2 regions of the Lactococcus sp. FSL K6-0773 genome follow, and region 2 is predicted to be linked to the other one. Evidence: predicted binding sites of a transcription regulator. Region 2 holds the regulator's gene; the other holds the start of a gene.
What was found. The regulator Rex, encoded in region 2, represses fermentation and respiration genes when NADH is low (regulators of the CRP and FNR family bind a similar motif). The targets are predictions, from matches to a motif close to TTGTGAANTANTTCACAA.
Positions count from the first base shown of each region.

Region 1: a site for Rex is predicted at 2,174-2,191, ahead of adhE (bifunctional acetaldehyde-CoA/alcohol dehydrogenase). Genes of this name have one in related genera too.

Region 1 covers NZ_JBBOVF010000001.1:2,006,351-2,012,598, forward strand. The annotation lists gene adhE (bifunctional acetaldehyde-CoA/alcohol dehydrogenase) at 1-2,090, opposite strand, end outside; gene MHB61_RS09985 (lactonase family protein) at 2,322-3,347, opposite strand; gene rpsB (30S ribosomal protein S2) at 3,706-4,473, shown strand; gene tsf (translation elongation factor Ts) at 4,594-5,622, shown strand; gene ezrA (septation ring formation regulator EzrA) at 5,827-6,248, shown strand, end outside.
Region 2 covers NZ_JBBOVF010000001.1:755,520-761,767, forward strand. The annotation lists gene MHB61_RS03635 (ABC-F family ATP-binding cassette domain-containing protein) at 1-721, opposite strand, end outside; gene MHB61_RS03640 (Spx/MgsR family RNA polymerase-binding regulatory protein) at 899-1,291, opposite strand; gene MHB61_RS03645 (redox-sensing transcriptional repressor Rex) at 1,516-2,166, shown strand; gene radC (RadC family protein) at 2,254-2,934, opposite strand; gene glmS (glutamine--fructose-6-phosphate transaminase (isomerizing)) at 3,065-4,882, opposite strand; gene MHB61_RS03660 (phosphatase PAP2 family protein) at 5,063-5,719, opposite strand; gene MHB61_RS03665 (sensor histidine kinase) at 5,726-6,248, opposite strand, start outside.

The sequences.
Region 1 (6,248 bases), 1.3 Mb from region 2:
GATTCAAGCGCGTGTGACATCGCATCAATACCAGACCAAGAAACAGTACGTTTTGGTACAGTCATAACAAACTCAGGGTCAACAATGGCAACTTGTGGTGTTAATTGGTAGTCAGCAAGTGGGTACTTAACATGAGTTTCATCATCAGTGATAACTGCAAATGGAGTCACTTCAGAACCAGTACCAGAAGTAGTAGGAATTGCAACCATTTGTGCTTTATGTGGATGGTAGAATTTAATAATACGTTTACGAATATCGACAAATTTTTGAGCTAATTCTTGGAAAAGTTCTTTCAAACTTGCATCATCAGAAAGGTCAGCTTCACCACGGGCATCATATTCATAAATCAAACGACCAATCTTACCAGCATCGAGAGCAGAACCACCACCAAGACAGATGACAGTGTCAGGTTCAAATTGTTTCATTTGACGAGCGATTGCAATTGCTTCGCTCAAAGTTGGGTCAGGTTGAACAGAGCCATAAATGCTTGTTTCAACTTGAGTTGGGCGGATAGCAAGTTGTTCCAAAACTTTATCAACGAAACCAAATTTAACCATACCAGGGTCAGCAACGATGAAAGCTTTGTGGACGTGTGGCAATTCTTGTAAGTAAGAAATTGCATTTTTTTCGTAGTAAATTTCTTTTGGCAAACGAACCCATTGTGGGCGATTACGACGTTTAGCCACTGTTTTAACATTCAATAGATCGTATGTACTCAAATTGTGTGAAAGTGAATTTTTCCCCCATGAACCAGTTCCAAGTGTAAGTGATGGACGCATTGCATCAGTATAGATATCTCCGACCCCACCAATAGAATCTGGTTGGTTAACGAGGATACGAGAAGCTTCAACTTTTTCGCCATATTCTTTAACGAATGGATCATCCATTGCACCGATTTGAATTGCAGCATTATGTCCAGCACCTTGATAAGCAAGTAAGCTACGTACAATCTCAATTCCTTCTTCACGTGTTTCAGCTTTGTAGATTGAAAGCAAAGGAGAAAGTTTTTCAGAAGAAAGTGCTTCACCAATATTTTTCTTATCAAGTTCAAAAAGAAGGACATCTTTATCTTTAGGAACTTTGACACCAGCTTGTTCAGCAATCCATTGACCAGAACGACCGGCAACAGGACCAGTTACTCCAAAACCTTCACCAGCACGTTCAACAAAAACGAAACTTTCAATAGCTTTGTAGTCTTTTTTAGGAACCATATAAGCGCCTTGTTCTTGCATTTTAGCAATAAATTCATCATAAACTGAAGCATCAATAACAGCTGAATTTTCAGTGGCACAAATCATCCCATTATCAAAACGTTTTGAAAGCAAAAGGTCTTCAACGGCACGTTCAATATTTGCAGTTGCATCAACATAAACAGCACCATTACCAGCTCCAACACCGAGTGAAGGGTTACCAGATTTGAGTGCGGCGTTTACCATTCCTGGGCCACCAGTTGCAAGGATTGTTGCAAGTCCACGGTTTTGAATCAAGGCGGTAGTCATGTCAAGACTTGGTACTTCAATCCATTGAATAAAGTCTTCCGGTGCACCAGCTTCAATTGCAGCATCGTAAACAATTTTTGCTGCATGGCTTGAACATTTTTGAGCTTGTGGGTGGAAAGCGAAAACAATAGCATTACGTGTTTTTGCAGTCAATAAAGATTTAAAGATTGCTGTTGATGTTGGATTAGTCGTTGGAACGATACCAGCAAGTACACCGAGAGGGCTTGCGATTTCAACAGATCCAGCAACCTTGTTTTCAGAAATGACACCAACAGTTTTGTCATTTTTAATTGCGTTATAAACAGATTCAGAAGCAAAGTGGTTTTTGGTATCTTTGTCTTCGACAACACCACGACCAGTTTCGTTAACGGCTTCATGAGCGAGTTCTAGAGAATGTTTGCTTGCTGCAAGAGCCATTGCAGCGACAATAGTATCGACTTGAGTTTGTGTATATCCTTCAAATTTAAGAACAGCAGCTTGTGCTTTTTTGACTAATTTGTCAGTATAAGCAACAGCTTCTTGGAATTTTGCGGCTTTTTCTTCAGCGCTTAAAACTTTCTTTGCAGCTGGAGCGGCTTTTTTAGTTGCCATATTTGTAGGTTCTCCTTTGTGATTTCATTCACTTTCTTTTACGTGAATAGTTTAACAAAGTTTTTTATAGATGTCAAGTAATATTGTGATAGTTTTTACAAAAACACTCATCAAAAGTTTAGAAAGCGGTTTATAACAAGCTTTACTGAAGAAAAAAAGATTGCTAATTCTTTGAGAGGAATTAGCAATCTTTTTTAGTTTATCAGTCAAACTTTGTAAAAAAATAAATTTTTATAGTGGTAAAACACAAGTGATTTCAGGAGCGTAAAAATCTTTTTGTTCCAAAGTTAAAGTACCGGTTTTTTTATCTCGCAAGAAAAGAGATAAATTATCAGATTCTTGATGAGCGACAATGATATAATCTTCAGTTTTGTTGAAATTAAAATCGCGAGGGATATGACCTTCAGTATTTGTCCAGCCAATAGTTTCAAGTTTTGTACCAAGAGGACTTACTTTGTAAGTTGTCAAAGAATCATGTCCACGATTAGAAGTATAGAGGAATTTACCGTCAGATGAAATACGGATGGCAGCAACACCATTTGCTCCATGATAATCTTCAGGTAGGGTGCCAATTGTTTGAAGACGAGCAAAGCGTCCTTTTTCTTCATTGTAACTTAAAACTTCAATTGTTGAATTTAACTCTCCAACCAAATAAGCGATTTTACCATTTGGATGGAAAGTAATATGACGAGCACCCATTCCTTTTTCTGCCCGATAAATTGTAGCAATATTGAGTTTACCTTCACCAATGACATCATAAACAGTGACTTCATCTGTTCCCAAATCACAGGTGACAAGTCGTCCGTCAGGAGTCAAATCCGAATAATGAACGTGTGAGCTAGATTGCTCAGGACGTGGCCCAGAACCGGTATGTTTCACTGTATCCGTTAATCGGAGTGAGCCATTAGCTTGAATCTTATAAACACGAACTTCTCCAAGATGATAGTTCGCTCCGTAAACTAATTGGCGCGCTTCGTCCACGGCAACATAGCAGAGTGGAGCTCCCGTGGTTGTGACATTTCCGAGATGAGTAGCAGTTTCGCCATCAAAATCAAAGGCGGCGATTCCTCCACCATTACTATCTGCTGCACAAGTATAGAGGTGTCCCTTTTCATCGAGAGTGATATAAGTAGGGTTTTGAACCGCAGCGACTTCATTTAATGATGATAATTCAGCAGCTTTAGTGTCCAAAAGAACACTATATACGCCTTTAGATACACGTTTTGTATAGCCGCCTAAAAGGATTTTTTCTTTCATATTTCTCTCCTCACAAACTAATTTATTTACTATAATTATTTTATCACAAAAAAAGCGGTTTCAGCAAAAATATTAATTTTTTTCTTAGAAAAAAATTTAAAAACTTACTCTTTTAGTGATTATAGAGCCTAAATTAACAATTAAATTTGTCAGATAATAGGAGTGGTTAGAAAAATAGATTTACTGAACAATAGAAGCATGAATAGATACTTGCAAAAATAGGTCAAACAATGTATAATGATAGAGTTGCTATGCAACCATCTCGCATTTCGTCTCGACAAAGTCGTAGTGTACGCAAGTATTGCGGCTGCGGATGACAGATGAAAGAGGAAAAACTATTTTAAAAGGAGACATTAACATGTCAGTTATTTCAATGAAACAACTTCTTGAAGCTGGTGTTCACTTCGGTCACCAAACTCGTCGTTGGAACCCAAAAATGAAACCATACATCTTCACAGAACGTAATGGTATCCACGTTATCGACCTTCAAAAAACTGTAAAACTTGTTGACGATGCTTACAACTATGTAAAAAACGCTTCACAAGAAGGTGCAGTAGTTCTTTTTGTTGGTACTAAAAAACAAGCTGCAGAAGCAGTTAAAGAAGAAGCTCTCCGCGCTGGTCAATACTACGTAAACCACCGTTGGTTGGGTGGTATGCTCACTAACTGGAACACTATCCAAACACGTGTGACACGCCTTAAAGAAATCAACAAAATGGAAGAAGAAGGAACTTTCGAAGTTTTACCTAAGAAAGAAGTAGTTCTTCTTAACAAAGAACGCGAACGCCTTGAAAAATTCATCGGTGGTATCGCTGATATGCCTCGTATTCCAGATGTTATGTACATCGTTGACCCACATGCTGAACAAATCGCAGTTAAAGAAGCTAAAACTTTGGGAATCCCAGTTGTAGCAATGGTTGACACAAACGCAGATCCAGAACCAATCGACGTAGTTATTCCTGCAAATGATGATGCTATCCGTGCTGTTAAATTGATTACAGCTAAAATGGCAGACGCTATCATTGAAGGACGTCAAGGTGAAGATGCAGCGGAAGATTTCGTAGCAGAAGAAGCAGCTTCAGAAGAATCACTTGAAGAACTTGCTGAAATCGTTGAAGGTAAATAATTTTAACTTCAACTTATACTAATTAAGTAACTACAACAGGCGAGGCCTTACGCCTCGCCTGTTTTTTTAAATAAAACTACTGTCAATACTGACAGAAAAAACACATAGGAGATTTACAAAATGGCAGTAACAGCAGCTCAAGTAAAAGAATTACGTGAAAAAACTGGTGCAGGAATCATGGACGCTAAACGCGCTCTTGTTGAAACTGACGGAAATATGGAAGCGGCAGCAGAACTTCTTCGTGAAAAAGGGATTGCGAAAGCAGCTAAAAAAGCTGATCGTGTAGCCGCTGAAGGACTTACAGGAATTGCTGTAAACGGAAATGTTGCAGCGATTGTTGAATTGAACTCAGAAACAGACTTCGTAGCTAAAAATGATCAATTTATTGCCTTGGTTAAAGAAACAGCAGAACTTATTGCGTCTAAAAAACCAGCAACTAACGAAGAAGCATTGGCACTTGAAACAGCTTCAGGTATTACTCTTGAAGCAGAACTTGTTCAAGCAACTGCTACAATCGGAGAAAAAATTACTTTCCGTCGTTTTGCAGTAATTGAAAAAACTGATGCTCAACACTTTGGAGCTTACCAACATAACGGTGGTAAAATTGGGGTTGTTTCTGTCGTTGAAGGTGCAGATGAAACACTTGCTAAGCAAGTATCAATGCATATCGCTGCAATGAACCCTACAGTTCTTTCAGCTGATGAACTTGATTCAGAATTTGTTAAAGCTGAATTAGCACAAATGAACCACAAGATTGATGAAGACAACGCTAGCCGTGTACTTGTTAACAAACCAGAACTTCCACACCATGAATTTGGTTCTAAGAGCCAATTGACAGAAGAAGTTCTTGCAGCAGCGAAAGCTTCATTTGAAGAAGAACTCAAAGCTGAAGGAAAACCAGAAAAAATCTGGGACAAAATTCTTCCAGGTAAAATGGCTAAATTCATCGTTGACAATACAAAAGTTGACCAACAATTTGCTCTTCTTGCACAACTTTACATCATGGATGACAGCAAAACTGTCGAAGCTTTCCTTGAATCAAAAGGAGCTAAAGCAATTGCATTCACACGTTTTGAAGTTGGTGAAGGAATTGAAAAAGCTGAAACAGACTTCGCAGCAGAAGTTGAAGCAGCAAAAGCAGGACTTTAATTTAATTAAAAAGCAGCCTCTAGAGGTTGCTTTTTTTATTTTGAAAATAAAAAACGGCTTTTCGGTTAGAAAACTAAGAAAATAGTGTATTTCTTTGAAGCAATATGCTATAATTATATTTGAGATTTTCTATCTATTTAAAATCTATCTAACCTAAGTAATTAAACTATTTTTAAGTAATTAAATCATTTTATGGAGTAAAGCATGTCAAGTACTGTCATTATCCTCATTGTTGTCTTATTAGTTATTCTCGTAGCCTTTTATGCTTTTGCAATATTAATGCGAAAGAAAACAGAAGACCGCATACTAGCCTTAGAAGAGCGAAAGGAATCGCTTTTCGATTTGCCTGTTCAAGAAGAAATTGATTCTGTTAAAAAAATGCATCTCGTCGGACAATCGCAAACAATTTTCCGTGAATGGAACCAAAAATGGCTTGACTTATCATCAAATTCTTTTGCTGATTTGGAAGAACATATTTTTGAAGCTGAACAATTAAACGATTCATTTCATTTTTTCCGTGCTCGTGAATCTGTAGCGGATAGTGAGGCACAAATTGAATTAATGGAAGGTGATGTCGAAGGAATTCGTCAAGGTGTTGCTCAACTTGTTGAACAAGAAAAGCGTAA
Region 2 (6,248 bases):
AAAAACGAGTCAATTCTCCTCTAGATAATTCTAAGACTTCATTAACCACTTTATCCAAAAAGTAGCGGTCATGACTGACAATTAATAAACTACCTTCGTAATTTTTAAGGTAATTTTCAAGCCAAGCTAAAGTTTCAATATCCAAGTGGTTAGTTGGTTCATCCAAAATCAAAAGTTGTGGTCTTTCAAGCAACATCTTAGCAAGAGCCAAACGTGTTTTTTGTCCCCCTGATAAACTTGAAATTTCTCTTTCCCACATTGCATCATCAAAACGAAAACCATTTAAGACAGACTTAATTTCAGATTCATAAGTAAATCCATTTTTCATCCGAAATTCTTCTGATAAAGCATCGTAACGTTTCATCAAAGCTGTCAATTCATCCCCAGCAAGTTCTCCCATTTGCAATTCCATCTGGCGCAATTGTTTTTCCATTTGGCGAAGCGAATCAAAAACAGAGAGCATTTCGGCAAATATTGTCCTTGAGGAATTCAGCCCAGTATCTTGCGCTAAATAATTCATTGTCAAATCTTTGGTCTTGGATACAGTTCCGCGACTCGCTTCTTCAACTCCAGCAATAATTTTAAGCAAGGTTGACTTACCAGCTCCATTTCGGCCAACTAGGGCAATTCTTGAATGGTCTTGTAAACTAAAATTGATATTTTCAAATAAAACATCGCCACCAAAAGTGCGTGCAATTCCATTCCCTTGCAGTAAAATCATGATATTTATCCTCTTCGTTAAATCTCAAAGCATATTTTTAATACTTCGTTTTTCCTTTTCATATGATAGAAAAGCAGTCCTTCTATTATAGCATTTAAGGCAAGCTTTTTGTAGTTCTTCCAAATTCTTAAAATTAAAAAGCTTACCAGATCTGATAAGCTAAAAATAAAATTAATATTAGACTAAAATTAATCTTTCACGCAATTCAATTCTCCTAACTTCTGGTGGAATAAACGCTCTGATTCCATCCTCGTTAAAACCAATCAATAGACAGTCCTCGTCAAAAATTAATGGTCGTTTTAGAAGACGTGGATTTTCCTGAATTAATCCAAAAGCTTTTTCTAGTCCTAATTCATCGAAATTATAATTTAAAGATGCGTATGTTTTCCCTCGGGTCGCAATTATATCCTCAAATCCGTTTTCAGTCAAGGATAAAATTTTGATTAAATCATCTTTTTCCATAAAATCTTTTGATAAATTAATTTCTTCAAATTCAATGTGATGTTTACGTAACCATTTTTTAGCTTTTCTACAAGATGAACATGAACCACTAAGATAAATTTTAATCATATTTTCTCCCTATCTATTTTTTCATATTTCTATTCTAACATGAAAGCGCCTTAATTAAAAGGGGAAAATAAATATTTTTTTAGAATTGTAATCAATTTCTCATTTTTTACGAATGTTCCATTCCTTTTGTTTGATAATTTCACAAATTTTTGATAAAATTATCACAAAGAAACTAAATATTAATTAGTTTTAATAAAATCGAATTAAATTTTTGAGGTATAACAATGACTGATCATAAACCAAGCAAAAGCTTGCCTAAAGCAACTGCTAAACGACTGCCACAGTACTATCGACTGTTCAAAAGTCTTGTCGAAGAAAATGTGACACGCACAAACTCACAACTTATTTCAGAAAAAATTGGAGTAGATGCTGCCACAATTCGCCGAGATTTCTCTTTATTTGGCGAATTAGGCCGACGTGGATACGGCTATGAAACGAAAGTGCTCCGTGATTTCTTTGGAGAACTTCTTGGCCAAGACCAAGAAACGCATATCGCTCTGATTGGTGTCGGAAATCTCGGTCGTGCATTACTTCATTATCAATTCCAAGATAGAAACAAAATGAGAATCACGCAAGCCTATGATATTTCTGGCAATCCCTTAGTTGGAACACAAACAGATGATGGAATTCCAATTTATAATATTTCTGATTTAGAAAAAAATGTTAAAAAATCGGATATCAAAACAGCAATTCTCTCTGTTCGCAAAGAAAATGCCCAAGAAGTTGTTGACACTCTAGTCAAAGCTGGTATCAAAGGTTTCCTAAACTTTGCCCCAATTCGTTTGAAAGTCCCTTCAGATGTGGTTGTTCAATCAATTGACTTAACTAAGGAGCTGCAAACACTACTATTTTTCATGGGAGCTCAAGAAAACTAAATTAGTACAAAATAAAAGAACAGTTTTTATTGACTGTTCTTTTTCTTTGCTTTATAGTTGAGAAGTGATTGTTTGTTATATAATCCTTCATTTTCTGATCTCTTCTTCCCGAAAGCTAAAATAATTACCAGCCCCTACAATAATATGATCAATAAAATTGATCCCCACATCCTCGCAAGATTTTTTTATTTTGGTAGTAAATATTTTATCAGCTTGACTTGGTTTTAAATTTCCTGAGGGATGATTATGTGCAACTAACAGTCCTACTGAGAGATTTTTTATTGCATGATAAAGAATCTCTCTAGGGCTTGCAGTTGCCTGATTAACCGCCCCTATAAAAATTGTCTTTTTTTCAATAATTCGATTTTGACCATCTAAATAAGTCGCCACAAGATGCTCTTGCTCAAAATTTTGCATTTCAAAAGCAAGACTCAAGCCATATTCTCTGGAACTCAAAACTTGACCGTAACGTTTTCTATTAGTGGTTTGTATCCTTTTTCCAAATTCAATCATTGCTCGAATTTCAATGGATTTTGCCAGTCCAATGCCTGAAATTTCTCTGAGTTCATTAATCGAAGCTTTGCGCAAATTATCCAAAGTTTCAAAATGTTGAAGAATTTCCAAGGCCAAATTTAATGATGAGTATTTTTTTGTCCCTGTTCGCAATAATATCGCTAACAGCTCAACATCAGACAAGCACTCTTCTCCTAAAAATTCTAAGCGTTCCCTAGGTTGCATCGGATACGGATTTTCTTTTAGTTCATACATACTATTATATACGGAAAAATCTGGCCTTTGTCACTGACAAAAGATTAATTAACCAAAAAAGTTCTGATGAATCTCAGAACTTTTTATTTTTAGTTATCATTTTACTGACAGAGATTTCTGTCAGTAACTTTTATTCAACTGTTACTGCTTTAGCTAAGTTACGTGGTTTATCAACATCAAGTCCACGCTGCATTGACGCATAATAAGCAATTAATTGTGTTGGAATAACCATTGAAATTGCTGACAAATAAGGATGAACTTGGTTGACAACAATTGTATCATCTTCACGAGCCACTCCTTCTTCAACAATTGTGATAGCTGAGGCTCCACGAGCCACTGTTTCCATTACATTTCCACGAGTATGAGCTGCTACTTCTTCATTATTAGAAATTAAAGCAAGTACTGGAGTTCCTTTTTCAATCAATGAAATCGTTCCATGTTTTAATTCTCCAGCAGCAAATCCTTCACATTGAATATAAGAAATTTCTTTTAATTTGAGAGAAGCTTCCATTGCTACATAATAATCTTGTTTTCGACCAATATAGAAGGCATTGCGAGTAGTTGGCAATAAGTCAGCTACAATTGCTGCAATTTCATCCTTTTCAGATAAAGTGGCTTCAATTGATTGAGCAACTAAAGACAATTCTTTAACTAAATCAAATTCTTTTGCTTTAACTTCCCCTTCAGCCTCACCAACTGCCTTTGCAAGAAAAGCCAAAGTTGCAATTTGTCCTGTATATGCTTTGGTTGAAGCAACTGCAATTTCTGGTCCAGCACCGATTAACATTGTATAAGTTGCTTCGCGTGACAAAGTAGAACCGGGAACATTTGTAACTGTTAAGCTTGGAAGTCCTAATTCATTTACTTTTACTAAAACCTGACGGCTGTCAGCCGTTTCACCAGACTGTGAAAGGAAAATAAAGAATGGTTTTTGGCTCAGCAAAGGCATATCATAGCCCCATTCTGAAGCAAGACCAAGTTCAACCGGTGTATTTGTCAAAGATTCAAGCATCATTTTTGCCCCAAAACCTGCATGATAAGACGTTCCGGCGGCAATAATATAAATACGATCAGCCTCTTGAATTCCTTTGATAATGTCTTGATCGACTTTCATTGTTCCATCTTCATTTGCATAAGTCGCAATGAGTTTACGCATAACTGCGGGTTGCTCATCAATTTCTTTGAGCATGTAGAAAGGATAAGTTCCTTTTCCAATGTCAGATAAATCAAGTTCAGCTGTGTATGACTCACGTGAAAGTACATTACCTTCGTAATCCATAACTGTAACATTATCTTTTGTTAACACAACAAGCTCTTTATCGTGAATTTCCATAAATTCAGACGTTTCACGAATCATCGCCATAGCATCTGAGCAGACCATGTTGTAGCCTTCGCCAAGGCCGATTAATAATGGTGATTTATTTTTGGCAACATAAATCACTTCTGCATCTTCGCTATCCATAAGAGCAAAGGCATAAGAACCTTGAATTAAGCTTAGAGCTTTTTTGAATGCTTCAAGTGTTGATAGTCCTTCTTCTTCAGCAAATTTAGCAATTAAATGAACCGCAATTTCAGTATCGGTTTGTCCTTTAAAAGTATCATTCATCAAAAATTCGTTTTTAAGTTCAACAAAATTTTCAATCACACCATTATGTACTAAAATAAAGCGACCTGATGTTGAAGTATGTGGATGAGCATTGTCTTCCGTTGGTTTACCATGAGTAGCCCAACGTGTGTGACCAATGCCGGCTGTTCCTGAAACATCAATCCCTAACTTTCCTCTTAAGTCTGCAATACGTCCGACAGATTTAACTAATTTTGCTGCTGTTTCTTGACCATTTACAAAAATACCTGCTGAATCATAACCACGATATTCAAGTTTTTCTAGTCCTTGCATCAAAATATCAGTTGCATTTTTACTACCTACAACACCAACAATCCCACACATAATAAAGCTCCATTTAACTCACCCTTAAAATTGGTATAGTTAATTATTTTTCTAATATTTATTTATAAATAGCATTATATTACACTTATTTATCATTGTCAAGTATAAAACTTCTAATAAAACTCAAAAAGACGATAATTGGTATAATTTATTTTCGACGTTAATAAAAACCAATTGATATCAATTGGTTTTTTTAGATTTTTCTTGATACTTAATATATGTGGGGTAAGTAAGTAATAGAATACTAATTCCTTCGAGAAATCCGCCGATTGTATCACTTGGATAATGTACCCCTACAAAAATTCTTGAAAACATTATTAATGCAATTAATATAATACATAAAATGCCTAATAAAATTTTAGAAGAACGATTTTTAAGTTTTCCTAGACAGATAAAGAAAATACTTCCAAAAATAATTGTTGCAAAAATGGAATGTCCGCTTGGAAAACTTTTCCCAGCTTCATTTGCAAAAGCCGCTAACCGATGAATATCAGGACGTTCTCGACCAATAATTACTTTAATAACAGTATTTAAAGCAAGGCTTAAAACAACTGTTGCCGCAAACCAGATTGTCGCTTCTTTCTGTTTAAAGAGAAGATATAAAACCAAAGCAAGTAGAACTGCGACAATTATTCCACCTTTATCTCCAAAAATATTTGTCATATGAGAGAAAAAGTAAGTGAGTCCTGAAGAGCTTTGTAAATGAAAAGCCCAAGTTTGAATTGGTCGATCAAAAGGAAATGGACCATGAGTAAAATCAATTTTAACAAAGAGCGCTAAAATTAAAAAGGCAAGGGTGGTAATAGCACCCGAAATATAATAGATTTTTTTATTCATAATTAATTAGTTTTCTATAGACTCCATTAGGAGATGAAAAGTTGACCCTTTCGGAGAATTATTTGAAACAAAGACTTTGGCATCATTCAATTGTGCATATTCCTTCGCAATTGCTAAACCAAGTCCTGTTCCAGGAATTTCACTTGAACGAGATTTATCAATTCGATAAAATCGTTCAAAAATATTATCTTTTTCTTCTTCTGGAACGCCAATACCTTCGTCAGCAACCTGAAAATCAACTTGATGATTTTCCAAAGTAATATTTATTGTAATTTCTGAGTTGGAAGGTGAATATTTTCCAGCATTTTCAAGAAAGATAATAATAATTTTGTATAGCGCCATTTTATCCATGCTGACAAATAAATCTGTTTGGATATCAAAGTTTATTTTTTGTCTTAGCGCGAGTTGAATTTCACTGACCACTTTGTCAGTAAATTTACTTAAGTTAATTCTTTCTTTTTTTATTTCTAAATGATTTCCTCTAGAAATGGTCAGTAAATTTTCGATTAAAACTTTCATTCTCATTGAT